DNA from 2 places in the Priestia sp. TGN 0903 genome. Region 2 is predicted to be linked to the other one. Evidence: a T-box and tRNA genes for the amino acid it is inferred to sense, from the RefSeq annotation. Region 2 holds a T-box; the other holds one or more tRNA genes.
The links. The T-box of region 2 lies ahead of trpS (tryptophan--tRNA ligase). A T-box ahead of a tRNA ligase gene usually reads a tRNA of that ligase, here a tRNA-Trp.

Region 1: it encodes a tRNA-Trp, which carries the amino acid that the T-box ahead of trpS (tryptophan--tRNA ligase) is inferred to sense. The anticodon was not compared.

The regions. Positions count from the first base shown of each region.
Region 1 is NZ_JBOZGL010000001.1:476,830-493,454, reverse strand. Features, by position in the region: gene splB (spore photoproduct lyase) at 1-769, shown strand, start outside; gene ACRPLY_RS02565 (hypothetical protein) at 921-1,364, shown strand; gene ACRPLY_RS02560 (hypothetical protein) at 1,466-1,702, shown strand; gene ACRPLY_RS02555 (DUF2339 domain-containing protein) at 1,878-3,530, shown strand; gene ACRPLY_RS02550 (DNA topoisomerase III) at 3,658-5,739, shown strand; gene ACRPLY_RS02545 (YrvL family regulatory protein) at 5,822-6,259, shown strand; gene ACRPLY_RS02540 (FAD-dependent oxidoreductase) at 6,500-7,834, shown strand; gene ACRPLY_RS02535 (hypothetical protein) at 7,963-8,100, shown strand; gene ACRPLY_RS02530 (GerAB/ArcD/ProY family transporter) at 8,173-8,802, opposite strand; gene ACRPLY_RS02525 (GerAB/ArcD/ProY family transporter) at 8,792-9,301, opposite strand; gene ACRPLY_RS02520 (hypothetical protein) at 9,327-9,560, opposite strand; gene ACRPLY_RS02515 (GerAB/ArcD/ProY family transporter) at 9,657-10,778, opposite strand; gene ACRPLY_RS02510 (hypothetical protein) at 10,801-10,986, opposite strand; gene ACRPLY_RS02505 (hypothetical protein) at 11,283-11,552, shown strand; gene ACRPLY_RS02500 (phospholipase D-like domain-containing protein) at 11,892-13,286, shown strand; tRNA gene ACRPLY_RS02495 (tRNA-Trp) at 13,526-13,599, shown strand; tRNA gene ACRPLY_RS02490 (tRNA-Leu) at 13,626-13,707, shown strand; tRNA gene ACRPLY_RS02485 (tRNA-Gly) at 13,728-13,799, shown strand; gene ACRPLY_RS02480 (Na+/H+ antiporter NhaC family protein) at 14,015-15,415, shown strand; gene ACRPLY_RS02475 (GerAB/ArcD/ProY family transporter) at 15,613-16,625, opposite strand, start outside.
Region 2 is NZ_JBOZGL010000009.1:36,738-53,362, forward strand. Features, by position in the region: gene ACRPLY_RS23170 (peptide ABC transporter substrate-binding protein) at 35-1,681, opposite strand; T-box leader at 2,348-2,552, shown strand; gene trpS (tryptophan--tRNA ligase) at 2,629-3,618, shown strand; gene ACRPLY_RS23180 (YjbA family protein) at 3,647-4,396, opposite strand; gene ACRPLY_RS23185 (hypothetical protein) at 4,425-4,583, opposite strand; gene opp4C (oligopeptide ABC transporter permease) at 4,696-5,610, opposite strand; gene opp4B (oligopeptide ABC transporter permease) at 5,622-6,587, opposite strand; gene opp4A (oligopeptide ABC transporter substrate-binding protein) at 6,616-8,355, opposite strand; gene ACRPLY_RS23205 (ABC transporter ATP-binding protein) at 8,399-9,382, opposite strand; gene ACRPLY_RS23210 (ABC transporter ATP-binding protein) at 9,382-10,404, opposite strand; gene ACRPLY_RS23215 (DUF2268 domain-containing protein) at 10,631-11,404, opposite strand; gene fabF (beta-ketoacyl-ACP synthase II) at 11,511-12,752, opposite strand; gene ACRPLY_RS23225 (beta-ketoacyl-ACP synthase III) at 12,792-13,730, opposite strand; gene ACRPLY_RS23230 (hypothetical protein) at 13,987-14,187, shown strand; gene ACRPLY_RS23235 (ComZ family protein) at 14,216-14,410, opposite strand; gene ACRPLY_RS23240 (NAD-dependent epimerase/dehydratase family protein) at 14,487-15,371, opposite strand; gene ACRPLY_RS23245 (hypothetical protein) at 15,553-16,293, opposite strand; gene ACRPLY_RS23250 (YjzD family protein) at 16,503-16,625, shown strand, end outside.

The DNA.
Region 1 (16,625 bases), on a different contig from region 2:
TGCAACAGGGTGTATGGGGCACTGTCACTATTGTTATTTGCAGACAACAATGGGAAGCAAACCGTATATTCGCACGTACGTGAATGTTGAAGAAATATTAGGTCAAGCAGAGCAATATATGCAGGAAAGAGCCCCTCAAATAACGCGATTTGAAGCGGCTTGTACATCTGATATCGTAGGAATTGATCATTTAACACATTCATTAAAGCGCGCGATTGAATATTTTGGAGAAAGTGAACTAGGTCAACTGCGTTTTGTGACTAAATTTCATCACGTGGATCATTTATTGGATGCTAAACATAATGGTCGCACGCGCTTTCGCTTTAGCATAAACGCAGATTATGTTATAAAAAACTTTGAACCTGGTACATCTCCTCTTGATTACAGGATTGAAGCTGCTAATAAAGTTGCAAAAGCCGGATATCCACTTGGCTTTATTGTGGCGCCTATTTACATTCATGAAGGTTGGCAAGAGGGATACCGTCAGCTGTTTGAGAAGCTTGATGCTTCTATACCTGAAGAGTCAAGAGATGATATTACATTTGAAATGATTCAGCATCGCTTTACCAAGCCGGCCAAACGAGTGATTGAGAAAAACTATCCGAAAACAAAGCTTGAGATGAATGAAGAAGAGCGCCGCTACAAATGGGGGCGTTACGGGATTGGAAAGTATGTATACGCAAAAGATGAAGAACAAGAATTAAGAGAGACGTTGGAATATTACATTGATCAGTATTTTCCAAATGCGAAAATCGAGTATTTTACGTAATTATTCTACAGTAATTGAAAAGTTATTTTGACATCTTAGTCGAGATAGCTTTTCAATTTTTAATGTGCAAAATAAATTGGTTGCTAATAAGCTGAAAAAAGAGGTTATTTGTATCTCTTGTCGTATTACATACATAAGGGAGGTGACTGAGATGTTAAAAAATGAAGAGTTTGCGCTAACAAAAGAATTAACAAAAGAACAGCAAGAAGCTGCACGAAATTTTATTCAAGTGTTGTTCCAAGAAGATTTATCTGAATTTTGGAACATATTATGTGATATCGATAAGTCTCGTATTTACGGCTTGTATGAAGCAAACCACTATTACGATTCGGATGTTGAACTACATGGATTTGTACAAGAAATTAGAGATAATGTAAGAGCGGTTTATGCGCCTCTTCAAGGGCAAGGAGGTATTTCGACGAAAGTTCGATATACAAGCGAAGGAAAGATGTATGTATACATATTAGGAAGTGGTGAAAACCCGAGGGTATATCCTGTTGGATTAATGCCCGAGACCTACATTGAAGAAGAACGTTTTTCTCAGCGTCTTCAAATTAGCATTTATAACGATGAGTTTCGAAACGTTGCGCTGTAAATTATATATAAATGGAAAAATAAAGAATAATAAAATTAATTTGTTAAAATAGCAATATTTGGGGTATGTAATAGGTATAACATTAAAAAGGGGTGAAAGAAATGCATTATTATCGTATTTCAGAGGGAGACCATGAAGAGTATTGTGAAACGATTCTGCTTCATGAAAAGAAGTTTTGCAAAGAAACATTTCAATCTATGGTGCGAGAAGCAATGAACAATAAGCCAGGTAAAATTGACCGTGTGGATATTGTTAAATATTTAATTGGTCATCATAGCTTTCAAGTAGCCCACATCGAAGCGGGATTTCACAGTACATACAGCGAGAAAGTGACATAAAAAATGCAGCACATCCTATACAACGAACTTTTCTTTTGAAAAGGGCGCTGTATTTTTTTTTTTGCTAAAAATAGAATGTTTCTAAGTGATATTCCTTTTAATGGTATAATAGTTAAGTACTGTAAGGTATACATATAAAAATCACAAATACTTTAAAGAGAAAGGGTGAGGAAATATGGAAAACGAAAGAATAGAAGAGCTTGAACGAAAAATAAGCAGTTTAGAAGAAGACGTAGCCAAGCTAAAGTCGCTTGTATATAAAACAAATTCTCCAAGACCAGCAGTTCACGCTCCTCCCAAGCTGCGCCAGGAGACGACTAAACGTCCTGCTCAAACAGCAGCTAAAAGCTCACAGGCAATAGAAGAGCCTGTTGATTGGGAAAAAGTCCTTTTTCAAACATGGCTGCCGAGAATTTTTATTTTCGTATTTATTATTGGCGTGCTATGGGGATTTAAAGCAGCCTCTGACTATGGATTAATGAATGAAAAAGCAAAAGTTGTTCTCGGTTTCGTTGTTTCGATAGGTTTTGCTGTGACAGGTCATTTTCAAATCAAAAAGGGTAGGCTGGTGCTCGGGCAAGTACTTGTAGGAGGAGCTATTCCTATTCTCATGTTAACGACGTTTGCGATGCATAGCCTATATCATTTAGCAGGACCAACGCTTGCTTTTATGCTAAATGCGAGTTGGATCATCTTAGGAATTGCAGCAACAGTCTTTTATCGTTCACAGGCATTAGGGATTATTAGCGCGGTTGGAGGCGTACTAGTTCCTTTTCTTATTGAAAGTAATTCGCCTAATGCTCTGGTTTTCATTGGCTATGAAACGCTTCTGTATATTGCCTTTTTATATGTGGCAATCAAACAAAAATATTCAATTTTATATGTTCTTTCCGCGGTACTATTAAATCTTACGCTACTCATTTATTACTCGTTTGTTGGTGATAATGGTGTAAAAGCGTTATTAGGTATGGCGATTCTGATTCAGCATTTATGCTTAATTTCTAGCTTTTTTCTATCACAATCCGTACTCCAAGTATATGCGTTTACCCTTCTATCGAGTTTAGCAGTTACGTACGGCTGGCTGCTTGCCGTTTTTGACGATGGCACGACCACCATGGTGCTGCTTGCGCTAGTTATTATTTACGCATTAGGTGTTTACACAGTAAGAAGTTCTAAAGAGAAATTTGAATTTTTTATTACCTATTTAATTGTTGCAGTAGCGTTTTTTATTCATCAGCTCGTCGATTTAAGAGAAGGAGTCATTTTATATGTGATTCAAGGACTTGCTGTTTACTATATCGCCATGACGTATAAAAATCTACTTCATCAACTGTTTTCTTATACGATTTATATACTGAGTGCCACGTATATCTTAGTTACGCCAATCGAACAAGTGCTGTCTCTTCCGACATTAAATTGGGTTGTTGTGTTAGCTTCTATTCTAGTATTTGTATGGATCAGTATTCAAAAAACAGAAAAAGATGAGCACGATACGTTCAAAATTGGAGGAAGTATTGTTTTTTCTATTCTTTCTTTAATTTTTGTAACGGAAGTGACGGTCGCTGGAACCACTGATCTTTCCGCTAATACACAAACGCTTATTATGACGGCTGTTTGGTTATGCTTGTCCATTGCTGCATTCGTAATAGGATCACTTCGAAATTTTAAAACAGCAACATATGTCGGCGTGGGCATTTTGTTCTTAACACTTTTTAAACTCGTTTTATATGATTTACCTTTTATCCCAATGGCTATACGAGCCTTGTTATTTATCGTTTTAGGAGCTATCGGTTTAATTATCTCGCGACTATTTTATAAAAAGAAGTAGCTAGAAGATGAAGAGAAATTCTTCATCTTTATTTATTATAATATGATTATGTAAACTTAATCTTGAAGTCGTACAAAAAGTATACAATCATGTATAATGGAACAAGTGAATTGGAGGTATACATAAAATGAAATCACTTGTATTAGCAGAAAAGCCAAGTGTAGCACGTGATCTTGCGCGCGTGCTTGGCAGCACACAAACAAAAAAAGGGTATATTGAAGGGCCAAAGTATGTCGTAACATGGGCACTCGGCCATTTAGTTGAATTACAAACACCAGAGGATTATGATAACCAATATAAAACATGGCGATTAGAAGATCTGCCAATTATGCCTGAGAAAATGAAACTAAAAGTAATTCGTAAAGTGAGCTCTCAGTTTCGTACAGTATCCGATCTAGCAAAAAGAAAGGATATTGGCGAGTTAATTATTGCGACTGATGCAGGGCGTGAAGGAGAGCTTGTAGCACGCTGGATTATGGAAAAGGTACGCTGGAACAAGCCGTTTAAACGTCTTTGGATTTCGTCTCAAACGGACAAAGCGATTCGTGACGGGTTTAAACAGCTAAAACCGGGAAAAGAGTTTAATCGTTTGTATGATTCAGCGGTTTGCCGTTCAGAAGCCGATTGGCTTATCGGTTTAAACGTAACCAGAGCGTTAACGACTAAATACGAAGAACCATTATCAGCAGGACGGGTACAAACACCGACGCTTGCGATGATTATTGAGCGTGAACAAGTAATTAACACATTCAAACCTAGTGAATATTGGACGCTTACAGCTCAGTTTTCGTCGTTTGAAGCAGCTTGGCAAAAAGGCAATGAAAAGCGCATTTTTGATGAAAAACGTGCAAAAGAGCTGCACTCAAAATTATCAGGTGAAGCAGTTGTGAAAACAATCAAGCGCAAAATGCATAAAGAAGCGCAGCCGCTTCCTTATGACTTAAATGAACTGCAGCGAGATGCTAATAAACGCTTTAACTTCTCTGCTAAGAAGACATTAAATGTACTTCAAAAGTTATATGAACAGCATAAGTTAGTCACGTATCCACGTACAGATTCTCGTTATTTAACAACAGATATGGTTTCCACTATGAAAGAGCGCTTGGAAAGCATCTCTGCTGTATATAAAGAAGAAGTTCGTCCAATTTTAAAAAATGCACAGCTGCCAAAGCGAGTGGTTAATAATGAAAAAGTAAGTGATCACCATGCGATTATCGTAACGGATCAGCCTGTGTTTTTACAGGACTTATCAGCTGATGAACGAAAGCTGTATGACTTAATTGCAAAGCGATTTATTTCATTGTTTTATCCTGCATATGAGTATGAAGTGGTTAAAGCAGAGCTTGAAGTAAACGGGGAACTGTTGGTAGCGAGCGGAAAGCAAGTTGTGAATGCAGGCTTCAAAAAAGTTTCTGGTGGAGACTCAGAAGCAACGGTGAAGCTGCCTGATATGAAAGAAGGCAGCAAGCTGCTCATTCAAAATGTAACGATGAAAAGTGCATTTACAGAGCTGCCGCAGCGCTATACAGAAGCCGATCTTCTTGGACAAATGGAAAAACACAACTTAGGTACGCCGGCAACACGCGCAGATATTATTGAAAAACTTCTGCAAAACGAATCCATTGATCGCCAAAATAACCGTCTGCACGCAACAAAAAAAGGAAAGCAGCTGATTGACTTAGTAGCAGACGAGTTAAAGTCTCCTGAGCTTACGGCTAAATGGGAACGTGACTTAGAAGCAATTGCTAAAGGAAAAGGAAATGCAAAAGAGTTTTTAACGAATATTCGCGAACAAACAGAAAAGCTTGTCAAGCAAGTGAAAACAAGTAATCAAACGTACAAACCCCATAATTTAACGGGCTCTAAATGCCCAGAATGCGGTTCGTTCTTAAAAGAAAAGAAAACAAAGCAAGGAAGAGTGCTCGTTTGTTCAAGCCTTGAGTGCAGCTATAGACGCGCAAAAGACCCTAAATTATCGAACCGACGCTGTCCGCAGTGTCATAAACGAATGGAAATTCATTCAGGAAAAGCTGGGACGTACTTCCAGTGCCGTTCATGTCAAGTAGTGGAAAAAGCTGAGGACAAAAAGAAAAAGATTTCAAAGCGAGAAGAACGAAAGCTTCTTAACAAATACAACGATGACGGAGCATTTGGTTCGAGCTTGGGAGATGCTTTAAAACAAGCTCTTCAAGATAAAAAAGATAATTAACGTAGAAGTGCGATACCATGGTATCGCACTTTTTTTGGTATAATATGGATTAAGTGATGAGTAAGCAAGGTGGCGTGGAACAATGAAAAGAAAAAGCAGGGGAATGAATCGGTTAATCGCGTTCTTTATAGTAGGAACGATGGTACTAATCATTTTAGCTATCTTAATGGGAAGCTACTTTTTTGGTTTTATAGGCTTCCTTAGAGTGATGGGAGTGGAATATGACTCTTACTGGGCCATATGTTTATTTCTATTTTTTATTTTTGTGTTTGGTTCTATCACAGAGCTTTTTTCAAAGGCGCTTATTTTTTTAATGAAGAATGCTAGGATGAACAGAGTATTATTTGTAGCATCTGCGGCTTTTGTGGACATATTTTTTACTTTTCTATCGGTTTATATAGCAGACTTGCTTGTAAGCGGAATCCGTGTATCTATTTTAGCGATGATTATTTTATCCGGTTTATTTTTTTTGTTAGAGAGTGCATTGGATAGTGAGTTTCTACGTGAAAAAACAAGCTGATGAAATTGTTCATCAGCAGCGCATCAACAAAAAAAGTGCATCATATCAAGCTTCAATGCTATTTAAAGAACCCTGTAACATATTTTTTTAAAAAAGTATGTGATTTTTTTCACATATATCTTGAAAAAGAACAAACATGTTTGTATAATAAGAATTGTAAAAGATATGTGAAACATTTCACAATATATGTGAAAAACTTCACAAATTATATTTTCTATAATCCTAAGGGGGATATCATCTATGAAAATTGCAGTAGTAGGGTGTACACATGCAGGAACAGCAGCAGTAAAAAATATGGCAGAACTTTATCCAGAAGCTAAAATTACAGTTTATGAGCGAAATGATAATGTTTCATTTTTGTCTTGTGGAATTGCGCTCTATGTAGGCGGGGTCGTAAAAGATGCAAATGGTTTATTTTACTCTTCACCGTCTGAATTGCAAGAGATGGGTGTAAATATGAAAATGAAACACGAAGTGACGAATATTGATACAGAAGACAAAAAAATAGCGGTGCGAAACTTAGAAACAAACGAAGAATTTGAAGATACATTTGATAAATTAGTGATGACAACTGGATCATGGCCGATTATTCCAAACCTTGAAGGCATCGATTTAAATAATGTTGTGCTTTGTAAAAACTATCAGCATGCTAATCACATTATCGAAAAAGCAAAACAAGCAAAAAAAATCGCCGTAATTGGTGCGGGTTATATTGGTGCAGAATTAGTAGAAGCCTTTGAAGTGTATGGAAAAGAAGTCACGTTCATTGATAGTGCTGATCGTATTTTAAATAAATATCTTGATCCAGAGTTTACAAGCTTGATGGAAACGGAATTTAAAAAGCGGGGAGTTACATTAGCATTAAACCAAGCGGTTACTAAATTTGCAGGCAGCGATGGATCTGTTGAAAAAGTAGTGACAACTGCAGGTGAATATGAAGCGGATCTTGTTATTTTGTGTGTTGGCTTTCGTCCAAACACAGACTTAGTAAAAGGGCAGGTAGACATGCTTCCAAACGGCGCAATTGTGGTTGATGAATATATGCAAACAAGCAAAAAAGATATATTTGCGGCCGGAGATAGCTGTGCGATTTACTACAATCCGATTAAGAAACATGCCTATATTCCGCTTGCTACAAATGCGGTTAGAATGGGAACATTAGTTGCTCAAAACCTTGTTAAACCGACGATCAAGTATATGGGAACACAAGGAACATCAGGCTTGCATATTTATGATTACAATGTTGCATCTACCGGCATAACTGAAACAGCGGCTTCTCTTTTTGATATGAATGTGAAAAGTATCACAATATCAGAAAATAACCGACCAGAATTCATGCCAACGTACGAAAATATTACGTTAAAAGTAGTATATGAAGAAGAAACGAGACGAATTGTAGGTGCACAGGTTATTTCTAAAATTGATGCTACTCAAGCAATTAATACATTGTCCGTATGCGTACAGCAGGAAATGACGATCGATGAGCTTGGCTTTATGGACTTTTTCTTTCAACCCCACTTTAATAAGCCTTGGCATTTCTTAAACCAAGCAGGGCTTCAAGCGCTTCAAGCATAAAAAAAGAGGCTGGGACAAAAGTAGTTGAGTCCAAGTAAAAAACGAACCATTCATCAACCTGTTCGATGAGTGGTTCGCTTTTTTTGTGATGGTGTACATCGTTTTATTTGTTTCGTTCCTTCTAGCAATTGATTGGAGGGCAAGGCGAAGACTCCTGCGGGAAAAGCGGAACAGGTGAGACCCCGCAGGAGCGAAAGCGACGAGGAGGCTCAGCGGCCGCCTGCGGAAAGCGAAGCCTTGCACGGAAATCAATTGCCGTGTCATAAGCAGTCCAGAGCTCATGTATCTCATTTGTTCGTCTTTCGATTGGATTTATTTCGTTATGTCTCAACCTTTTTTTATGTGGATTTTATTATCTTTTTTATTTTTATTTTAGCTGGTTTAAAACGAATCCATCCTATGATAAGAAGAATAAAAGGATATAAAGCTCCCATCAAAAAACTATAGGGAATCCACGTTTCGGCTAACCATGTTTTTTGATAGGTAATGGTTGGGTACACAATAATGGAAAAAGTCGTAACAATTAATCCCATCGGTAACGTTAGAAATCGAGTTTCATTGATGTTAAAAATATGACAAAGTCCAGCGATGGAAGCATGAAAATAAAGAGAAACTTTAAAGAAAAGAGTAAGAAACCATATAATGGCAATAATTACCTCGATTCCTTGCAAAAAATTTCCCACCTCAATTCGCTTAGCCATTTCATATACGGGAAACATGGTAGTTGAAGAATGATAAGAACCAATAACGATTATACAAGAAAAAATAACAATTACCATAATAAATCCACCTAGCAGGCTGCCGCTCATTAAAGCTTTAGCTCCTTTTTCAGGTTTTCTTAAATGAAGGGGGAAAATCATCATCAAAGGAGCAAAAGTAAAATAAGTAATGCTAAGAAAGATAAGAACCGAATGAGTCAGCGGCTTTAAGTGAATGTCCATTAAAGGCATAAGATTTTCAAGTTTCATTTGAGGAGTTAGTGAAAAAAATAAAAATCCCGAGAAGGCCAACAAACCACGGGAAAAAGATTTCACAGCAGCGTGCAATTGTTTCTAGCCCGAGTCTTGCCCCGAAAACAACCACAAGCATAAAAATAATGTGAATAGCAAGCAGCGGCGTTTCCATCATAATATGGGTATTTAAAAAACTCCCGACGTAGTATACAATGCGGCTGCACGTTATGACAGTAGATAGGACAAATAAACAAGATACACCTTTTCCTAGATATTTTCCAAATACTACATCATTGATTTCTACCAGATTTTTATCTTTAAATAAAAGTCCGAGAGCTATATATACTTTCACTAATACAAATCCGCATGCTACTCCAAGGATAGCCGGAATCCAAGCGGTTTGCTTAGAATCAACAGTCATAGCCGCTGGAGCAATAACAATTGTGCTTCCAATTGTATAAAGCATAACGAGCATGCGAAATTGAATCGTTGAAATTTTAACTACAGGTTTCACGGTATTCACTTCCTCGTCTTACGTATTAAGATAATAAATGAAGTAAAAATATGCTGATTGGCCTGAAGATAGCAGCTGATAAATCAGAAGGATTTGGAACATATAAACCCAGTGCTTTACAGATGCTTACGGACATTCCAATTGCAAGAACTGTGTAGAATAGCCATAATTCTTTCTTCGCTTTTTTTTGCCGTAAGTTAGGTACTTCAGACCAAATGACGAGCGTGCAAACAATAAGTAACCCCAATACCCCTAGCATAGACTAGCTCCTATACATGAATAATTAATGTTATATTTTCCAGAAAAATAACTACTTATACTGAAGGTGCATTCTCTATTAAAGGTTTTTGATTTTTTAGTCGCTGTTCGAAGAATGCTGCTTTTTGTTTTGAATAAATCCTGCAATTAAAAGGAAAAGCGGATATAAGATGCCTACAAGTAAGCTGTAGGGAATCCACGTTTTTGTATCCCAATCTTTTTGATAAGAAACGCTTGGATACACAATAAGGGAAAGTGTAATCATGATGAGTGCGACTGGAAAAGAAAATAGCTTGTAGTCCTTTATATGAAATACATTGGCAAACCCCAAAAGAGTAGCGTAAAAGTAAATGCAAAGCTTAAAAAAGAGCGTAATAAACCACAAAATAGCAATGACCACTTCAATTCCTTGAAGAAAGTTTCCTACATCAATTCTTCTTCCTAATTCATAGCTTGGAAACATGGTGATTTGGGAGTAATAAGGACCAAGCACTAAAATTCCGAGTAAGATTAACGTAACCATCACTAGTCCACCGGCTATATTACCTATATAAAAAGATTGAGTGGACTTTTTTGTGTCTGGTGTATGGGAAGGAAAAATCATAAGCAGAATCGTATAAGTCAAAGAACTCATGCTTAAAAACGTTAAAACAGCCCGAATAAAAGCTTTTGGATGTATTTCGAACACAGGCTGAATATGCTCTATTTTAATTTGCGGAATCATAGACAAAATCAGAAGTCCGAATAATCCGACAAACCAAGGGAATAAAATCTCGGCACTTCGTGCAATAACTTCTATCCCTAGGCGTACTCCTACGATAACCACACCCATAAATGCAATGTGGATGGCTGTAAGCGGCGTGTAGGGAAGAATTTGTGTAGTGAGAAAATTCCCTACATAGTAAAGAACTTGACTGCTGATAAACAAATTGGATAATACAAAAACAGCAGAAACAATCTTTCCAAACAGTTTACCTAAAATTTTTTCGTTCATTTCCATCAGCGTAAGCGTTGGAAACATTTTTCCTAGTGAGGTAAAAAGCAAAACTAAGCCAATTCCTGATGCTACACCGAAAAGTGCTGCAATCCAGGCATCTTGATGAGCATCAGCCGTAATAGCGGCAGGCACAACAATAATTGTGCTTCCGATGCTATATAAAGTTACTAGCTTGCGAAATTGCGCAGCCGACATATTGATTTCATTAAGCAAAATGAGCACATCCTTTTGCCATATACACGAATTAAGTGATCCAACGGAATAATAAGTGACTTAAAGGCTGAAACATTGCTTCTACCCAATCAGAAGGGTTCGGTAGAGGCAGCCGAAAGATTTTTGCAAGAGCGATCATGATACTGATTGTCATGAATACAATAAAAATTTTCCGTTCTTTTTTATGAGAGTGTTGAGGTAATCTTTTTATTTCCATCCATATAACCCCTGCACAAATGATCAAAAAGGAAAGAAACAAGTGCATGCAGTCAACCCCAATATATTTTGACGTTCAAATAAGCTATTCGTATGATGTCCGCTAAAGAAAGTGATTATACATTTATGTAAAATATAGAAATTATTTCAAGGGATAAAAGATATCATTGGACGCTCTTAAATAATAAAGGAAGTTGTTATGCGGAATATTTACGCAGCTTCAACCTATTGAAACGTCGTATGAATAAGTGGAAAAATGCCACACTATAGAGTGAACAAATGGAAAGGAGCACTATGATGAAAAAATTCCCATATAACAAAGATAAACAACAATCGTTTCAAGCAGCACAGCAGGGGCATAAAGAAGCAGTAGATGCATATGAACAGGCAAATGAAGCTAAAAATGATGCATCCTATGGACATGAAGCGAAGCAAGTGATAGGTGAAGTGAACGAAGCCTCTCAGCAAATCGAGAATGCGCTTGAAAATGCTTCTGAAACACAGCGTCAGCGTTTAACTGAGTTTCAGCAAGACATAAAAGATATGGAAAACGACCTTAATCAATAAAAGAGCCGCTGTTTTACTTACACTTAGAGCAGGTTCACAATAGGGTATAAATTGCAAAAGCAGAAGATAATGAACTTCTGCTTTTTTTTATTGGCAGAGTGAATGTAGGTTTCGTGTATATAATGGCTTCTAGGAGTTGTTTGGAGGGCAAGGCGAAGGCTCCTGCAGGAGCGGAAGCGAAGGCTTGCACGGAAATCAACAGTAGTGTAACAAATAATCCATCATTCCATTCTTATTTTAAAAGGTATAGAAGTTAAAAAAGTAAGAATCCTAATAAAAACAGAACGATAAGAATGGAAAGGGATTGTGACAGGAAACATGCTAATAAATATACTAATAATGATTGTCGTATTGTACTTCATATATGTATTCGTAACTGCAGTGGTACTGTTTTATGTCCCTTTGCACAAGGGAAAAGACTTAAAAGTAATGAATACTGAGAATTTTTACGGAAAGAAAGAATCCACAGACCGTATTATGCTTTTGGAAAACGGTTATTTTTCAGGGCTTGTTCGGATGCAGATGATTCAAGAAGCGAGGCATACAATCGATATTGCGTACTTTTCCATCGGCAAAGGTCGTTCGTCGGATTTACTTATGGGTGCTTTATTCGAAGCTGCGGACCGAGGTATACGTATTCGAGTGCTGTTAGACGGGATCTCTCATGGGTTAAAAGGCAAGAGAAAAAATGTTCTTTATGCTCTAGCTTTCCACAATAATATTGAATTAAAGTACTATGAGCCCTTTACTATTCTTAAACCTTGGACATGGCATAACCGTCTTCACGATAAAATAATAGTAGTCGATGGCCAATTAGGTATTAGTGGAGGACGAAATATTGGAGATAAATACTTGGCCAGTCAACCGGATAAAAATTTTGTCTATGACCGTGATGTGCTGATTTATAATACAAAGCAAGAAAGTAATAGTGTCATTCTTTCAATGGAGAAGTATGTAGAGAAATTATGGAACCACCCGTATACGCGCAAAGCTTTTCCAAAGCTCAAGAAAACTAAACAATTTCGTGGCCTTTCAGGAAAGAAATTGTTAATAGATCAATACGAAGAGGCCAAAAAAGCAAACGAACCCTTTGTCCATCCCTATATTGTATGGAGAGAATCAACGATGCCTACAAGAAAGGTTTCTTTTATTACAAATCCTATTCAACGAATGAATAAAAGCCCTTTTATATGGAAAACGTTTATTAAGCTTTCCGAGCAAGCTGAAAAATCCATTGTCGTTCAAAGTCCTTATATTGTACCAACAAAAGAGATGGAACAGTATATAGATAAGTCAGTAAAATCTAAAGTGCAAAGAATTATTTTAACGAATTCTATTACGTCCACTCCGAATGCTATGGCTTTTTCTGCATACTTAGGAGTAAAAAATCGCGTCATAAAAGCGGCTTCAAAGCTTTATGAATATCAACAGCCTTATTCCATTCACGGGAAATCCGTTGTTTACGACCAGCGTTTGAGCGCAGTTGGTTCTTTTAACTTAGATTCACGTTCTGTATTTTTAAATACTGAATCTATGGTTATGATAGATAGTGAAGAATTTGCAGCCGAGCTAACAGGGGCTATTGAAACTAAAATTTCTCACAGTACGCTTGTGGGAAATGAGGGGGAACCTGTGGATTTTAATACGGATTCTCAAAAAAACGTGCCTCCTGTAAAATCTGCACTCCTCCATATTCTTTCAGTCTTCACGCGATTTTGGAGACATTTTGTATAGTTCTGCACTTTTCCTAAAAAAGTGCTTTTACAGAAAGCTTATAAAAATAAATGGTAGAGGATAAAAGGTGCTGCAACTGGTGGTGGGAAGTGTGAAAAGCTGTGATATGCCTCACAGTTTTTTTGAAGTCGCCAGTACTAGTCATGATTCATAAAAAGACCTATTGACGAAATTCCATATATGTTTTATTATAATATAGCGTCGTCAATAAACGAGGTTCTTTTGAAGAAATCATTTCTAGGGGCATAGTTTAAAGGTAGAACTACGGTCTCCAAAACCGTCAGTGTGGGTTCGATTCCTACTGCCCCTGCCATTTTGGAGTTATTTTTCAATTCACACGCGGGTGTGGCGGAATTGGCAGACGCGCTAGACTTAGGATCTAGTGTCTTATGACGTGGGGGTTCAAGTCCCTTCACCCGCATCTTTACTTTTATATATTGCGCGGAAGTAGTTCAGTGGTAGAACACCACCTTGCCAAGGTGGGGGTCGCGAGTTCGAACCTCGTCTTCCGCTTCTTTTCAAAAGCAGTTTGCATGTGCAAACTGCTTTTTTTGTTGTAGAAATAAAGATTTTTACTATGCTGTTTTTAATTAGAAATAGTTTATTCAATCAGTGCTGCTTATACGTATCGTTTTCGTGAATATACACATATTATTGGGGTTACATTAAAAGCTAATGAACGATACGTGAAGACGTCTAATATGGTTTTTAAGATAGGGGAGAGTCCTATGGAATCTAGTTGGTTTTCAATTATACCGTTTTTAATTGTTATTCCAATAGCTATTTTCACCAAACAAGTGCTGCCAGGTTTGTTTTTAGGCTTATTAGTAGGCGCTTATTTGATTGATCATTCGATTGTCGGAGGTGTTGAAAAGTTACTTCACTACGTTGTACAAGCTCTTAGAAATAAAAGTAATATAGAAATCGTTGTCTTTTTATACGCGTTTTCAGGGCTTATCGGAATGATTAAGATGGCTGGAGGAGTTAAAGGTTTTGTGGAAACAGCTGCAGAAAGAATTGATACAAGAAAAAAAGCTCTTATTTTAACCTATGTTTCAACCATTGGAACATTCAGTGCTCCCACCTTTCGTTTTGTGACGATCGCGCCCATTATGAGAGCGCTGCTAAAAAAAGTGAAAATGACGACAGCAGAGCTAGGGTTTGTTATTGAAACAACTGCTACTCCCGTTATCGTCTTAATTCCCGTGGCAACGGCATTTGTAGGATATATGGTCTCAATCATTCAAATGGCAATTGATCATCAAGGCATAAAACAAGACGCTTATTCTTTGTTTATTCAAAGCATTCCTTATAATTTCTTTTCGATTGTGATTATTTTAGTAGGAATTTATTTCAGCTTTTTTCATCATTCAACGTCTACGGCTCCTATGAAGCTCGAGGAAGAAGACGAAAAAGATTGGCATGATTGTCATCCTTGCGTCTCGAAGGATTTGCCTTCTAAGCCTTGGAATTTGTTAGTACCTTTACTTGTTGTGATTTCACTTACCTTACTTTTAACATGGTGGAGTGGACATCGTAAGAGTCACAGCTTTTTTGAAGCATTTATTAAAGCAGACGTGTTAGAAGCGATGGTAGTAGCTTTAATTATGACTACGTTAATTACCCTCATTTTTTTCTTGTTTCAGCGCTTTACATTACAGAATTTGCTTAATGGTTTTATCACAGGAGGCAATGACTTGATGTCCGTTATTTTGTTGTTATCGGTAGTATGGGGATTATCCGCTGTTACAGAAGACTTAGGTTTTTCAAATTTCGTGACGGCACATTCTAAGTGGATTCCTCAAATGTTTGTCACTCCGTTCATGTTTATCTTTGGAGCCGCTATTTCTTACTTTATCGGATCTGCTTGGGGAACGTGGGGGATTTTAATGCCGCTTGGCGTATCGCTTGCAAGTTCTGCAGATCTTTCTTTGCCGTTAATTATCGGTGCGGTGTTTGCGAGCGGTTCCTTTGGAGCGTTTTCTTCACCTTTAAGCGATGATACGAATACCATCGCCAAAATATTAGATTTATCTGTTATTGAATATGCCAAATATAAATTAAAGCCAGCTTTAATTGCAGCGGGAATAACAGTTGCTTTCTATCTTGTTGTATCTTTCTTATTTTGAATGAGAAAAATAGCCGTCTAGTATCAATTTTTCATTTTTTTTAATTTAAAGTATGCATACAGTCCTAATGACAGGCACACTAGGATGATACAAGTAAGCGGAAATAAGATGGTATTAACAAAATGATCATAAAACCATATATACACGCACATCACCTCAATAATTTTAACGCCATTTTTTTATTTAGTAGAGATACACTATCTGTGCTGCTTCTTCCTATTCTTCAAAAAGGCGATAATCAGAAGCAGTAGGGGTACGATAGAAAATAGCGGCATATGCAAAAGAAATCTCGCTACGTGCAGTCCTTCATAAAGGTGTTCTTGAAAATTACTAGCGATTGTAATCGACAAAAATAACACAATGATGCCTAAAGGATACGCTAGACGTGAAGGAGATTTAATTTTAAATAAAGTAGCTGTACCTATTATAGAAGCATAAAACAAGATGCTAACTTTGAAATAAATCCCAATCACCATAGCGAACATAAAAAATACATCTAGACGCTCTAAAAAATCAGCTACTTGGATCGTTTGGACAGTACTAAGAAGAGGGAACTGTGATCTTGTCGTCAGATCAACTCCAAGCACACTAATGTTAATAATCATTGTAATAATTAAATTAATTCCGCTTAATCCCGTTGCACATATCATGGTAACACTTGCTTTTTTAGGATTACTTAAGTAAGGAAGAAGCATGGTAAATACAATAGCCTCTGTGAAAGGAAAATACAGCGTTTCGGTTAAAGCAACTTTTGCAACAGGGAGCACTCCTTCTTTTAATACCGGCTGTAAATTCTTGAAATCAATTAACCCTGAGCTAATAATTAAAATGAAGCCTGCAACAGCCAGAAAATACATAAAAATAAACAGAAGCTCTCCTGATCTCGCTATCGCTTCAATTCCTTTTCGGGTAATATAGATAATGACCAGCATCAATAAGGCATTGGCAATAAATAGAGGCGTATCGGGATAAGCAAAAGTAAGAAGCATCTCTCCGAAATCTCTTAGAACTCGTGATGCATCGTATAAAAAATAGACAATGTATACAAATGCAAGAAGTGTTCCCAATACCTTACCTAAAATTTTCTGCATATATTCTGTAGGCAGGAGGTCCGGATAGTAGGAATAGAGTTTATGATAGACTAAAAAGAAAAGAAAGCTACACAGCATTCCAATTAAAATAGCTAGCCATGCATCTTGCTTCGCTCCCA
Region 2 (16,625 bases):
GGCCCCATATACCCTTTGTCATAATTGATGTTACTTACTCAAAATGAGCCCACTTAATCTGAATGTCTCCAAGACCAGACATCACAACATCTTTCAGCTGCTTGTCTTGTACCCAAGCATTTGTGTAGAAGTAGATTGGTGCCACTGGCATTTCATCCATGAAGATACCTTCTGCTTTTTTCAACATTGCCTGACGTTTTTTAGGATCTGTTTCTTTTTGAGAGTCAATTAATAACTTTTTATATTCTGGATTTTCCCAGTTTGTATCATTGTTTCCGCCTTTTTTGTCACGGAATAACTCTAGGAAGTTGATTGGATCGTTAAAGTCTCCTAACCAGCCCATACGCCCAACTTGATAATCTCCTTGGTGTAACTTTTCAATGTAAACAGCCCACTCAGAGTTGTCTAACTGTACTTTAATACCAAGGTTTTTCTTCCACATATCTTGAACAGCTTGTGCAATTTTTGCATGTTTTTCATCCGTGTTGTATGACACCTTAATTGCTGGTAGTTCTGAAGCATCTTTAAGGCCCATTTCTTTCAAGCCTTTTTCTAAATATTCTTTTGCTTTTTTCACATCATTGTCTTTGAAGTAGCCTTTTTTGTTATCTTCAAACATTGTTGGTGGTACAGCCGCCATCGCTGGAACTGAACCGTCTTTTGTAATTTGTTCTGTAATACCTTTACGATCAATTGCATAAGCTAATGCTTTACGAATGTTCACATTGTCTAAAGGTTTTTGTTCTGTATTAAACTTGTACCAGTAAGTACCTGCAATTTCTTGAATGTTTAATGAACCGTCTTTCTTTAATTCAGGAAGTGCATCAGCTGGTAATTGACCGGTAGGCATACCCGCCCAGTCTAATTCACCGTTTTTGAACATTGAAAGTTCAGTGTTGTTATCATTGATCATGTACATTTCAACTTTTTTAAGTTTTACAGCATCTTTATCCCAATAGTTTTCATTAGGAACTAGCTCGATTTTGTCGTTATGTTTCCAAGCTTTAAGCTTGAAAGGACCGTTTGACGTATAATTTTCGCCTGCATTTGTGTACCATTTTTCATTTGATTCAGCAATTTTCGTATTCACTGGGAAGTACGTATAGAAAGCTGTTAATTCTAAGAAATATGGCGTTGGGTTTTCTAATGTTACCTCAAGCGTTTTATCATCTGTTGCTTTAACCGCAACGTCATCTAATGAACCTTTTCCTTCATTAGCAGCCTGTGCATTTTTAACATAGTATAATTGATATGCATATTGAGATTCGTTTTTAGGATCTAACGCCCATTTCCATGCATATTCGAAATCTTTTGCTGTTACAGGGTCACCGTTTGACCATTTTGCATCGTCGCGAATCGTAAACGTATATTTAGTTTGATCATCGCTGATCTTCACATCTTTCGCCATTGCATTTTCAGGCTTTCCATCTTTACCGATACGAGTTAAACCTTCAAATGTTTGTAATAATACGTTTGATGACGTTGAATCATTAGCTAAGCCTGGGTTTAGTGAAAAAGGCTCAGTTTTAATATTTACGCGAAGCTCTTGCTCTTTTTTCTTGTCGCCGCCATCACTGCTAGCATTTTCACTGCCACCAGATTCTTTGTTAAATCCACATGCAGCTAAAAACAAGCTCATGACAAGCAGCAAACTGAAAAGAATCGACAACCTTTTCTTCATTGCGTGTTACCCCCTATTAAATTTTGTTTGTGTGGCAACCATATTTTTTTGATATGCACTAATTTCTTAATCATCTTTCAATACAAAATAATCAGTTATTTTTTCGCGTAGTAGAGCGTTAAAGACCTCGCTGCAAAATTATTCTTCTACCCTATGAAACTGTCATCAATTGTTTACATGCTGTAAATCCAATGTATGCGCTTAATATGTAGAAGACTCATTCATTACAAAATCCGCTAATTGAAACAAAACATTGTCTATTTTGTGTTTTCTGAAAAATTAAGAAATTGTAATACCTTTGTAAAAAATATGTTTGTTACGCCTATTATAAATATTTTAAAAATTTATTGCAATACTATTATTTAATGGTATTTTTTTGTCATAAGGGAAAAAACCTTATCTTATAAGGATTGTGCCTACTTGTCTGACGTCTAAAATCTTTTTTGTAGTATAGGTATTACAATAGTATTACAAAGTTATTAGAAATACTAAATAAAAGATTTTTACCAAATCCTCCACCAAATTTTCATCAAGAAATGCTTTAATTAAAAGGTTCTTGTCTTTTTTTGCCGAAGAAAAATTCCAGTAAATTGTCTTATAAACCTTTTTAGCGATAAGATGTTTAAATTCCTGCTTTTTCGCGTTATAATAATGAATAACTATATAATTAAAGCTGTGAAAAAGAGTAGTATGCAGAATTTTCATTTTTAGAGAGTTTGTGGCTGGTGAGAACAAACATTGAAACCTGCAGAATGGACTTTGGAGCTTTCAAGTGCAAAGCTTGAACGTTGATCTCAACGTTACATGAATAAAGATAGTTCACAATAATGTGTGCTAATTAGGGTGGCAACGCGGTCCATTCGCCCCTAGCTTATGCTAGGAGCGGATGGGCCTTTTTATGTTGTATACGTAAACTAGCATCATATATGTGCAGATGAAAGGAAGATTTGATGAAAACAATTTTTTCAGGTATTCAACCAAGCGGTACAATCACTTTAGGCAACTACATTGGAGCGATGAAGCAATTTGTTGAACTTCAACATGACTATAACTGTCATTTTTGTATTGTAGATCAGCATGCAATTACAGCGCCTCAAGACCGTTTAGCACTTCGTAAAAACATTCGCAGCCTTGCTGCTCTGTATGTAGCAGTAGGAATTGATCCAGCAAAATCAACTTTATTTATTCAATCAGAAGTGCCCGCCCACACGGAAGCAGGATGGATGTTACAGTGCGTAGCGTATATCGGTGAACTTGAGCGTATGACTCAGTTTAAAGATAAGTCCGCTGGAAAAGAAGCAGTATCAGCAGGATTATTAACTTATCCTCCACTAATGGCAGCTGATATTCTTTTATACAACACCGATTTGGTGCCAGTTGGTGAAGATCAAAAGCAGCATTTAGAATTAACGCGTGACTTAGCTGAGCGCTTTAACAAAAAATACAATGATATCTTCACTATTCCTGAAGTACGTATTCCAAAAGTGGGCGCACGCGTCATGTCTCTTCAAGATCCTACGAAAAAAATGAGCAAGTCCGATCCAAACCAAAAAGCTTTTATTACGCTCTTGGATGACGCTAAAACGATTGAAAAGAAAATCAAAAGTGCCGTAACGGATTCAGAAGGTATTGTTCGCTACGATAAAGAAAATAAGCCAGGTATTTCAAACTTATTAAGCATTTATTCAATCCTAGCAAATAAATCAATCGAAGACATTGAAGCAATGTACGAAGGCAAAGGTTATGGTGACTTTAAAGCTGACACAGCTAAAGTAGTAGCTGAAGCACTTGCTCCAATTCAAGAAAGATATTATGAATTAGTTGATTCTAGCGAGTTAGATGATATTTTAGATCAAGGTGCCGATAAAGCAAATGCAACGGCTAATAAAATGCTTCGCAAAATGCGAAACGCAATGGGAATTGGCCGTAAACGTTAAAAAAAACGACTGCTATGCAGTCGTTTTTTTAATTCACTTTTGGCTCTTGTTCAATTTCCCAAAGTTTTTCAAAGAAAGGTTGTCCTTTTACTAAGCGCTCGCATAATAATTTATGTTTCGGTGACCACCCTGACTTCGTTTCATCGTATAGCTGATTCCATACGTCTTGAAACGGCATCTCTTGAATGTCTTCGTATTTCGTTGGATTCCACTCTGTGTACCAGTAGCGGATTTGAGCTGTATTTTTTGTTGTATGTAGCTGATCAAGTGCCATAAATAACAGCTGTTTTAGCTGACGTTCTTTACGTGTTAGCCCTCTCATCGTTTCAGGAGACGGCGAAAGAATATGATGCTCTTTTTTAGTTAGCTCGTCTTCACTGAACTTATATTCTAGCTCTTCTTGATCCGCAATCATCTCATAAACTAACTGTTCTTGTCTTGGAATTAAGCGGCTTTTTCGAATTGGGATATGATAGCCCATCGTATCAATTGCTAAAATATTCGTTCCATCTGTAACAATAAAACAATATTCAACCTGCGTGCGCTCATGATTTTTCCGAATGTATGCTTTCTGATAGACATCTTGTAGTAGTTGTTGAGGTAGCTCGGAAAGATCATTTTCAATGTAATGAAATAAAAGCGGATTTACTTTTAATAACGGTGCTTGATCGAGCAGTTCTACACAATCGTCTTTTCTCCACTCATGGAAATGACACACATTATAACCGTTTTCTTCGCCTTCAAACCAATTAACCCATACATCATGAAGATATAGCATAATTTACCCCTCACTTACTATCTGTTTGTTATCCATCAGTATAGGCAGAGAAAGGAATTTTTATTCCAAATGATGTTATTTTTCTAAAAATTAATTGTAAAATACCTTCGTTTTTGGCTATTATGCAAATGCACTTATTTCGAAGCTCAGACATAACGCCAGTGCTAATGATTGCTACAGGCTTCATGAACTATATCCACCCCTATAAGCAGAAAAAATCCGAGTTTCTTCTATAGTAATAGGTTTGTCAGGAGGTCTGACAAACCTAAAAAAATCTATCACACTTTTGTGATAGATTTTTAACGAAGAGATTTTGGATTTAAAGCATCTTTTAATCCTTCACCAATGAAGTTGATAGCCAGGATCGTAAATGTAATAGCTAAACCTGGCGGAACCCACATCCAAGGCTTATTCTGCAGCACATCTGATTCCCTTGCTTCTGTCAGCATATTCCCCCAGCTCGGCGTATCAGCCGGCACGCCAAAACCGATAAAGCTAATCGCTGACTCAAACACGATAAGGATGGCCATCTGCAAACTGGCTTGAACCACAATCGTTGAAAACACATTTGGCAGCAAATGTTTGAAGATGATTTTAAACGGGCTGCACCCAATGGAAACAGCTGAAAGCACATATTCATTTTCTTTTTCAGCCAAGACTTTGCTTCGCACCAGCCGGGCCGTACTTCCCCAGCTTAGGAAACTAACAACTAGGATGAGCGTCCAAACGCCTGAGATTTTTCCAATTAGAATTGTATTTAACACTACAACAAAAACAATGAGCGGAAAGTTTAAGACAAAGTCTGTAAAACGCATTAAGAATTGGTCCACTTTGCCTCCGTAATAACCCGCAATCGAACCAATAAGAGTTCCGATTAAAATAACGAGTGTTGTACAAGCAACTCCAATCAGTAACGAAGTTCTTCCTCCATACAATGTACGTGCAAATACGTCTCGACCATTTGTATCCGTTCCAAACCAATGCTCACTGGAAGGCGCTGCATTCATCGCCATATAGTCGATACGTGTAATATCTGCTTTTGTAAGCAGCGGTGCAAAAATAGCAAGAAGCGTAATCACAATCATGAAAGCTAAACTTATCATAGCTAGTTTATTTTTAACAAACTTCTTTCGCGCAATCGCCCATGGAGAAAGGTTTTTAGGAGCTTTCATATTCACTTCTGGCTGTACATCTTTTTTCGTTACAATTTCCATACTTTCTCCTCCTAATCCAAACGAATACGCGGATCTGCTACGCCGTATAACAAATCAGCAACCAGATTCCCAACCAATGTTAAAATTGAAAACAGCATTGTAAGCGACATCATAACTGAGTAGTCACGAGTTGCTACAGAGTCAACAAACAACTTTCCGATTCCTGGATACGTAAAGATTGTCTCTGTAATGATAGAACCGCTAATGATTGTTACAAGATCAAACCCTAAAAACGTAATAAGCGGAATCATTGAGTTGCGTAAGATATGAACATTATAAATTTTAGATTCTTTTGTTCCTTTTGCTCTAGCTGTGCGCACAAAATCTTTGCGACTGTTTTCAATAATATCATTGCGCAAAAATTGGGTATACTGCGCGGTCGACATCAAGCCAAGAATCAGTGCAGGTAATATAACGTGATGAATTCTACTTTGAATAAATTCCCATGATCCCTCTTTTAATCCTACTTCAACAGAACCGCTAAACGGAAACCAGCCTAACTGAAAGGAAAATAAATAAATGCCTACGATCCCTGCGATAAACGATGGAACCGCTAATGCAAAGTAATTATATCCTGCAATAAAGTTATCTGCTAAGGTATACGGTTTTCTTCCTGCATACATACCTAAAATAAATGCAAACACATACGTAATCAAAAGCGAAGTCAAAGCTAAAAAGATCGTATTAGGCATACGCTCTAAAATAATATCTAATGTCGGTAACTTATGAGTTGTTGACTTTCCTAAATCTCCTTGTGCCACTCCCTTTACCCAGTTCCAATATTGAACGTAGATAGGATCGTTATATCCTAGCTTATCACGCATTTCCTCAATGTATTTTGGATCTGTATTACTGGGGTTGATTTCTCCCCCAAAAGGGTCCCCTGGCATCATTTTCGCCAGGGAAAACACAACAAAGGAGATCAGAATCAACATTGGAATCATCCCTAAAATACGTCTTAGTGAGTATTGCAGCATCGTTGACTCTCCTTTACATGTAAAATACTTATTCCGTTACAGACCATTTCTCCGGATCTACAACTACCGTTGATGGATCTAGAGTTACGTTTTTCACACGCTTATTCACAGCATAAATATTGATATTTTCCCATAAAGGAAGTGCTGGCAGCTGCTCGTTAAAGAATTTTTGCCATTTTACATATACATCTTTACGGTATTTATCATCAAATGATTTTTCACTCAAACCGTCTTTAAGCATTTCATCAGATTCCTTATTTACCCAACGGCCATAGTTCCATTCAGCATTAGAGCTCCATAATCCTGTAGGATCTGGATCTGAACCAGTGTCCCAAGAACCGAAGAACGCTTCTAACGCCTTATCGTCGTTATCTTTCATTTCATTGTACAAGTTAAATTCAACAAGTGAACCCGTTGCTAATTTTGTTTTAATACCAATATCATTCCATGCTTGCATAATAGCCTTCGCACGACCCTCGAAGTTGGCTGGACCAGCATAGTGACCAAATGAGATCGTAAATGGTTTTCCGTTTGGATCTTCTACAAAACCGTCATTATTCTTATCTTTATAACCAGCTTCAGCTAACAATTTTTTAGCTTTTTCTGGACTATACTTGTACTTTGTTAAATCTTTTTGGTCAGCAGCAATCCAGAATACAGAGGGAATAACTGTGTTAGAAACAACCGCTTTGTCGTTCATAAATGCTTTTACCATTGCTTTTCTATCTATTGCGTAAAGCAATGCTTGACGAAGTTTTAGATCTTTGAACTTATCATAATCATCTACGTTTTTACCAGCGTTTTTATCACGATGTCCAAATCGTAGACCAATATACGAATAACTAGTTGATTTCCCTTCCAAAAAGTCTAAGTTTTCTGCTTTTTCAACTTGCCCTAAATCAGCTGGGCGAACATCCATAATGTCGACATCGCCTTTTTTCAATGCTCCGGCGGAAACAGATGGATCCAGTACTTTTACAACAACGCCATCAAGATGAGGCTTACCTTTCCAATAGTCATCATTGCGTTCCATCTGAACATATTCACTTGCTACCACTTTTTTCACTTTAAATGGTCCAACACCAATAGGCTCTTTACGAACTTGTTTGGACTCTGCAAGATCTTTTACAGCAATTCCTTCATAGTACTTTTTCGGCATTGGATACGGCCATAGATTGTCTAAGTTATTTACACGAACTTCTTTAAACGTTACTTTAAATGTTTGCGGATCTACCACTTCAACTCCGGAAATAGAATCCGCTTTGCCGTCATGATATTCTTGAGCGCCTTTAATATGCTCAACGTTTACATAGCGTGGACCTGTATAGTCTTTATCAGCAATCGTTTCATACGTATATTTAAAATCATCTGCAGTTAATGGATCTCCGTTATGCCACTTAATCCCCTTTTTTAATTTAAACGTGTAAGTTAGTTTATCACCACTCACGTCCCAAGTAGCTAAGTCAGATTTAATTTTTAATTTCTTATCATAAGTAAAAAGACCTTCATTGATAAATTCTAAGATTTGGCTATCATATGCACTACCATACAATGCGTACTCAAAAAGCCCTTCCGGCGCTCCGTCAATCCCATACGTAATCGTTCCGCCATCTTTTGGCTTGTCTGTTTTTGCACCTTCAGTTTTTGCTTCTCCGCCTTCTTTATTACTAGAAGATGAAGAACTGCTTCCACCGCTGCATGCCGCTAGAAAAAGCGATAGCACAAGCAAAATGGAAACAAGTGATAAAAACGATTTCTTTTTCATCATGACGTTCCCCCTATTTAACTAATAATCTGTTCGTATGTAGCTTTTACGAGTTATATAAATGGCAAGCTACTTGATGGCCAGGTCTCACCTCCTTTAAGGCAGGTTTCGTTTGGCTGCACTCTGCCATGGCATGTATACAGCGAGGATGAAACGCACAGCCTTTTGGCGGATCAATTGGACTTGGCACATCTCCCTGTAAAATAATGCGCTGTTTTTTCTTTCGTGGATCTGGTTCAGGTATAGCCGATACAAGCGCTTGCGTATAAGGGTGCAACGGCTCTGCGTATAGGCTTTTCTTATCAGCAATTTCTACTAAACCGCCTAGGTACATAACACCGATACGGTCACTCATATGTTTAACAACACTCAAATCATGGGCAATAAATAAAAAGGTTAGGTCGAATTCTTGTTGAAGTTCTTTAAGAAGGTTTAAAACTTGTGATTGGACAGAAACGTCAAGTGCCGACACCGGTTCATCAGCAATAATAAGTTTTGGACGAAGTGCAAGTGCACGTGCAATTCCAATACGCTGACGCTGCCCACCGGAAAATTCGTGAGGATATTTATAGTATGCATCTTCCGGTAACCCTACTTTTGTAAGTAGATTCATAACTTCTGATTTTAATTGATTGGTTGATTTTCCTGTAAAATTCCGAATTGGTTCAGAAATAACATCTCCAACCATTTGCATTGGATTGAGGGAAGCATAGGGATCTTGAAAAACCATTTGGAAATCTTGTCTAATTTTACGGAGAGAAGTTCCTCTTGCTTCTGTGATATCTTTACCATCGAAAATAATTTTTCCGCTAGTTGGTTCCAACAGTCTTAGAATCGTCCTTCCTGCCGTGGATTTTCCACAGCCAGATTCTCCTACCAGACCGAGCGTTTCTCCTTTTCGAATCGCAAAGGAAATACCGTCAACTGCTTTTACATCACCAATTTTCTTTCGAAAAAATCCCCCGTGAATAGGATAGTAGGTTTTTAAATGCTGAACTTCTAGCAATACATCTTTCACTGCTTTAGTCATTAGCTTGTCTTCACTCCTTTTGACGGATAGCTGTTTTCATACAGCAGACATGCGACGTCATGCCCCTGTGAATCCTCGCGAAGAACAGGCGTAACGGAACTGCAGTCTTCCATTGCATGAGGACATCGGTTAACGAAACGACAGCCTGTCCTCGGCATGTTTACAAGAGAAGGCACAATTCCTTTGATCGTATTTAATACTTCTACATCATCTTCCATGCGTGGAATTGAGTGAAGAAGCGCTTTCGTGTACGGATGTTTTGGGGCATAAAATAACGTATCAACATCTGTATGCTCAACAATTTTCCCGCCATACATGACAATCACTTCATCACACATCTCAGCAACGACTCCTAAATCATGAGTAATCATAATAATAGACATATCATTGCTTTCTTGAATTTCTTTTAACAATTCTAAAATTTGAGCTTGAACCGTAACATCCAGGGCGGTTGTCGGCTCATCCGCAATTAAAAGTTTAGGCTGACAAGCTACCGCCATGGCAATCATGACGCGCTGTCTCATTCCTCCCGATAGCTGATGCGGATATTCATCGATGAGCTTTTCGGATCTCGAAATACCAACGCTTTTTAAAAGCGCAATGCTTTTTTCACGCGCTTCCGCTTTCGATATATTCATATGGTTAAACAATACTTCCTGCAGCTGATACCCAATGGTTAAAACAGGATTGAGAGATGTCATCGGTTCTTGGAAAATCATTGAGATGTCTTTTCCCCGAACATCATTCATCTCATCTTCTGATAAGTGCGTAAGATTCTTTCCGTTAAATACAACGCTTCCGCTTCTAATTTGACTATTTACTTTAGGTAATAGCCCAATAACGGATAAAGACAATACGCTTTTTCCACAGCCAGATTCTCCTACAACTCCTACAATTCGCTTTCGTCCGACTTGAAACGACACGTCGTCCACAGCATTATGCCAGGAATCATTAATGGAAAAAGCAGTTTGTAAATTTTTCACTTCTAGTAAAGGTGTTGATTCGACGGGCTTTTTATCCATTTATAGTGCACACCTCATTTTTCTAAAAATTGTTATATTTGAATAAGATATTATTACAATTTCATTACAAAATCAATATATTTTGAAAATTAATTATATTTTTTATTTTTAAAATAATGATTTTTGAATATCTCTTCAGCACTTTAACGCATAAACCTCCTAATTTTTTGTTGAAAACAGGATAAATTTTACTATTTTTTGTTTTAGGTATATAGAACTTATTTTTTTACAGTTGGAACGCAGATTTTTTTAAGATAGTATTGGTACTAAGAGGAAGCAGCTGGGTAGTAGTTAAAGTGTGAGGCTTCATACATGAAGTAACAAGATGATAACCGATATTGTAGCCCATCATTTCTGGATACCAATTTTGGCCGAATAACAGTTGATCATATTTTTTTTCGTCAGCGCGCAGATTGTAATAAGGTTTAACATGCTTTTCCCACATTTTTTTAGCTTCTTCAATGGTATAATAATTTGTCCAAGGGGCTAAATATTTTTTACCACAATATTCCTCCACTGCTCTTTCAGCTAACCCTTCCATCATCATAGCGTCTAACAAAGTAATCGTTTCATCAGATTTGTTAATGGCTTTTAGCCTGCAAACGTGATGATATTCATGGGTAAGCACCGCTAACATTTCTTCATCGGATGTATGACTTGTCATAAACACAAATAATTTATCGGTAAAAGCGACACCTGCTCTTCCGTTAAATTCACGCTGCATTTTTCGATTTCGAGGATTGCTTGGAAGCACTAGCACCGCTACATCCGGCCCATTCCATGCTTTTTTAAGCTTTTCATAATGTGCTTTTACTTTCTTCCAAACCTGCCTTTTCTTCATTTCTTCTAATTCTTTTATAAACATTAAAGAAGGCGGACACATTCCATAGTTAAAAAGTAATTCCATATATTCTTTTTCTTTTAATTTCTTAAAATAGCGCGCAAGATAACGGCTTATTTCTTTCGGCTCCGTCCAAGTAGAAGTTGAAACAATCGGCATGTTTTCCCCTCTCTTTCTTCATCCTTTTGTTTCATGATATGTTCACAGCTACTCTTTTGGTTATTAAAAATAAAAAAAATTCTAGGCGTCAGCCTAGAATTTTTCATTATGCTTCGTACTTTTTAAAGATGATTGTTGCATTGTGACCGCCAAATCCAAGTGAGTTGCTTAGCACCGCTTTTACTTCTTGCTTACGCGCTTTGTTTGGAATGTAGTCTAAATCGCACTCTTCATCGGGTGTTTGATAGTTAATTGTTGGAGGAAGAATACCGTCTTGAATTGCTTTCACACTAAAAATAGCTTCTACTCCACCAGCAGCTCCTAGCAAGTGGCCAGTCATTGACTTTGTTGAACTAATTGCTACTTTTTGAGCGTGGTCACCAAATACTTCTTTAATAGCCATCGTTTCAAATTTATCGTTGTACCCTGTACTTGTACCGTGAGCATTGATGTAATCAATATCACTTGGCTGTAGACCTGCATCTTCAATCGCATGACGCATTGCACGAACGCCGCCTTCTCCTCCTGGAGCTGGCGCTGTGATATGATGAGCATCTCCTGTTGAACCATAGCCCACAATTTCAGCATAAATACGTGCGCCGCGTGCTAATGCATGTTCAAGCTCTTCAAGCACAATAACACCCGCACCTTCTCCCATAACGAAGCCGTCGCGGTCTTTATCAAACGGACGAGATGCTGTTGCAGGATCTGGATTTGTAGAAAGTGCTTTATTCGCACAGAAACCAGCAATAGATAAACGCGTGATTGGTGCTTCCGTACCGCCCGTCACCATCACGTCTGCATCTCCGCGTTGAATGACTTTAAATGCATCACCAATAGAGTTTGTACCTGTTGCACACGCCGTTACCGTACAAGAGTTCACGCCTTTCGCCCCTAAAGCAATAGAAACTTGTCCTGTTGCCATATCAGGAATCATCATCGGAATAAAGAATGGACTTACACGGCGGGCACCCTTTTCTAATAACGTTGAATATTGATTTTCAAACGTTTCCATACCGCCAATTCCAGATCCAATCCAAACCCCGACGTTTGGAGCAATCTCTTCCGTAATAGTCAAATTCGCATCTTTAACAGCCGCCAATGCAGCTACCATCGCATATTGAGTAAAGCGATCCATCTTACGAGCCTCTTTGCGGTCAATAAAATCTTCCACGTTAAAATCTTTTACTTCAGCCGCTACTTTAGCAGGAAATTCATCTGCATCTAGTCTTGTTAAAGGACCAACGCCAGACACGCCTGCTACTGCGTTTTTCCAAGCTGTTTCTACGTCATTTCCAATTGGTGTAAGCCCACCAAGTCCTGTTACAACTACACGTTTTTTATTCATCGTACATTCATCTCCTTCAGTTGCTTTAAAAATGTAGTGTTATTTTCCCCATCTAATGGCAATAGCTCCCCATGTTAAGCCGCCTCCGAAGCCAACCATTACAATTAAATCATCGTCTTGAATTTTCCCTGCTTCAAGCTCATGAACAATTGAAATTGGAATCGATGCTGCTGATGTATTGCCGTAGTATTGGATTGTTTTAGACATTTTTTCTTCAGGCAAGTCTAATCGCTGTCTTGCAGCTTCCATAATACGAATATTCGCTTGATGAGGTACAAGAAAATCAACATCCTCTTTTGTTAAACCTGCTTTTTCAATTACATTAACAGCAGATTCCCCCATTTGTCGAACAGCAAACTTAAATACTTCACGTCCGTTCATGACAATATGATCAAGCTCGTTTTGATACAAGTGCTTGCCTCCTGTACCGTCGGATCCTAGTTCAAAGGATAAAATACCTCGTCCTTCTGACACAGGTCCCATTACAACTGCACCTGCTCCGTCTCCGAATAAAACAGCCGTGTTACGGTCGTCCCAATCTGTAATCTTAGAAAGCTTTTCTACACCGACCACTAATATATGCTTGTAAGCATTAGTTTCAATAAATTGCTTAGCTGTAATCATGCCGTACATAAATCCTGCACATGCTGCACTCACATCGTAAGAAGCTGCTTTTTTTGCTCCCAATTTTTCTTGCAGCATACATGATACTGTAGGAAACGGTTGATCTGGCGTTACCGTAGCAACAATGATCATGTCAATATCTTCTGCCTCGACGTTAGCTTTATGTAAAGCTTCAACTGCTGCTTTATAAGCTAAATCAGATGTGTCCTCGTTATCGGCTGCAATTCGGCGCTCTTGAATACCTGTGCGCGTACGAATCCACTCATCTGATGTATCCATTACTTTTTCAAGATCTAAATTTGTTACAACTTTCTCTGGTACATAACGTCCAATTCCTAGAACACCAGCGTTCATATCAACCTCTCCTTTAAATAAAAGGCTTATATTCCTATAAAACCTATATCTGTCATTTCATTTACCGATTATATAATCAATTATTATGAGTTGGTACTAATTTTACTTCATTTTTTATTTTTTGTCTATATGGGTGTTCGTCCTACTCAGGTATCTATCATGCTACATATAGTAATCATACGGGTCCCTCTTACTCTAGTATGGGACATTAGGTAAGAACTTACCCACCATTAAAATAGTGAAAGGAATGAGTATCATGGCAAGAAGACAAAGAAATGAAGCTTTTTCTGATTTTATGTTTGGAGCTGGGCGCAGAAAATCAAGAGAAGAAAGAGAGCGAGAGGAGTGGGAAAGATTATTCAAACAAATCGATGAAATTGTACTCGCCGTTGAAGAACTAGCTCCTCTTCTTAAACAGTTTGCCCCTTTAGTCGATTTATTTTACAAACAAAAATAACAGCTCGGATTCTACCGAGCTGTTTTCTTTAGTTGTTTTCATTTTCAGCTAATGCATCTTGCTTGCCAAGCTCATAGGCGTCGTTCATTACTTTTGTCAGTAATGTCAATACCGGCTGTACGTGTTCCATTGATAACTCAACGCCTGTTTCATCTAAAATCTGCTTTGCTTCTGGCAAGTACTTCATTGCAATTTGCATGAATTGCATATTTTGCTCTTCCATAGTGAAATCTCCTTTATTAAAAACATTTATTCCTCCTTATATTAGCGAATCTATTCTATAAGTACAACTTTCTCCTTTAATGAAGAGGTAAAAAGAATGTTCTCATATGTTTTTTTTGCAGGTAAATGCCTTCTTTAGCCGTTACTTTGGAAGAAAAATGCAGCAGTTCTTTCGCTTTCCTGCTGATTTCATATTTTTCTTGAGCCGCTTCTTCCTTCACCTCCATATGAGTAATGTTTGCTCCAGCGCTCCAAGGCTGTAATTTTTCTTCAACTAAATGAACCACTTCATATGAATATGCACCAGTTTTACAGCGTCTGAGTGCACTGACGGCGTCTTCAATATAAATAATAAAATCCGTGCCTTCCATAATGGTAAAAGGTTCCTCGTACCCGGCAATATTTTTAGAATAGCACATTGACAAAGGCTGCCAAGGTCCGTAAAGAGTGGGCGTTCTGACAATCATAATGGGCCATCCATCATCTTTATATTTTTCTATCATTCGCTCAAAATGAACGTATAGCCTTCCTTCACTACTGTCCGGTTCTGGAATCGTTGTTTCTTCAATCTTTCGCTGCTGGTCTCCAAATACGCGCATGGTAGAAACAAACACAAATCGAATGTTGAATTGACGGCATTTATTAAGTGCTTGAATGAGTACTTGCTGCGCTTTTTGCATTTCTTGTCTTAAAAAATCAGGATGATAAAAATCTCCTCCATCGAAATACGTGAAGTAGACAATATCCGTTTCTGATGTAATCATATCTAATGAATCGCCTACTTCAGTCGATACATAATTAGCGTTTCGCCCTAAGAAAAATTTCATCTCTTCCTGCAAATCATCTTCTTCTTTATGAGCAGAATGTGTATATCCTTTTACTTCTGTACCTTCGTCTAAAAAAGTCATACATAAATGAAAACCAATAAAGCGGTTTGCCCCTATTACTACTACATTTCCCATATCGCTTCCTCCAATTCTTCATTCATCATTTATTAAACAAAAGCTTAAAGCCCTATAGTTATAGAGAGTACTCATTCCTTATTTCAAAGTAGTTCATCCCTAAAAACATCATGAACTCTCTTTTTCCTTTTATCTCTTATACAAAAAGCCCCTATGATATGTATAATCATAGAAGCTTTGCTTATAACACTTTTTCATGCTGTTTATAAAATTGGAGAAGGGACCGTTCAAATAAATAGTTTTTTTCAGGCAAATAAAGTGAAAGCATAATCGGAGAGTGAAGTTCTTCACGATGTAGTTCATATTTTTTACTGTGTGCAATTGGATAATGAGTAGAGGCATTAGGCGCGGTCCATATCTTCACGGGCAGCGTTGATTTTAATTCCGTAACGGAAGGGTACTCCTTAATTAGCTTTGATACTTGCTTCCGCTCCACTTTATAAGCTTGAGTCAAGTCCTTCGTGAATTGTTTATAAAAGAATTTATTGTTTTTTTCATGTTCTGCATGCGTATGAAGATCAATACACGGATTTAGTAAACCAGCTGATCGAATGAACGTATTCCCGTCATTTTCCATTAGCTGCAGCGCTAACAGAGCCCCCATTCCTTCAGCTAAAATATGAATTCGTTTATTTAAAATTTCTTGTTTCATTACTAAATGATAAAGTTGTTTTGCAAGGTGATATGCTTCAGGAGACCCCCAATGCCGGCCATATAAATTGGAATAAAATACTGTGTATCCTTCATCTTGTAAACATTGCAACAGCTGTGACCTTCCGCCGTGCTGAATCCATAAGCTAGTTGAACTTTCAACAAAATGATCTTTATCACCCAGTACTAACACACCGAAACCATTCGGTCGTTCAGGGACATGTACGACATTCCATTGCGTATCTAAGCTAAAAAAGCGTCGATGTATCATAGCTCTTCCTCCGTAACTTACTAGTTGTTCCATACAGTGTATGATAGAACCATAAAAAAGCGCACTAGAATAATGCCTATTTCTGACTTATTGCTCTTTTGTTTCTGCATGGGAGCACGCCCCTTATTTATTCATAAAAAATTCAATTTCTTATTTGACTGCTATATGCTAAAATGAAATCAAACTGTACTGTAAACGAGGTGAATAGAATGCGTGTCGTAATGGCTTTTGTTTGGGGCTTTTTACTAATGAATATGGCAGTGTACGTAATCTCTGCAATGACGGGCGGTACTTACAGTTTCGCAACCGCTTCCATCCTTGGAGTAGTTTTC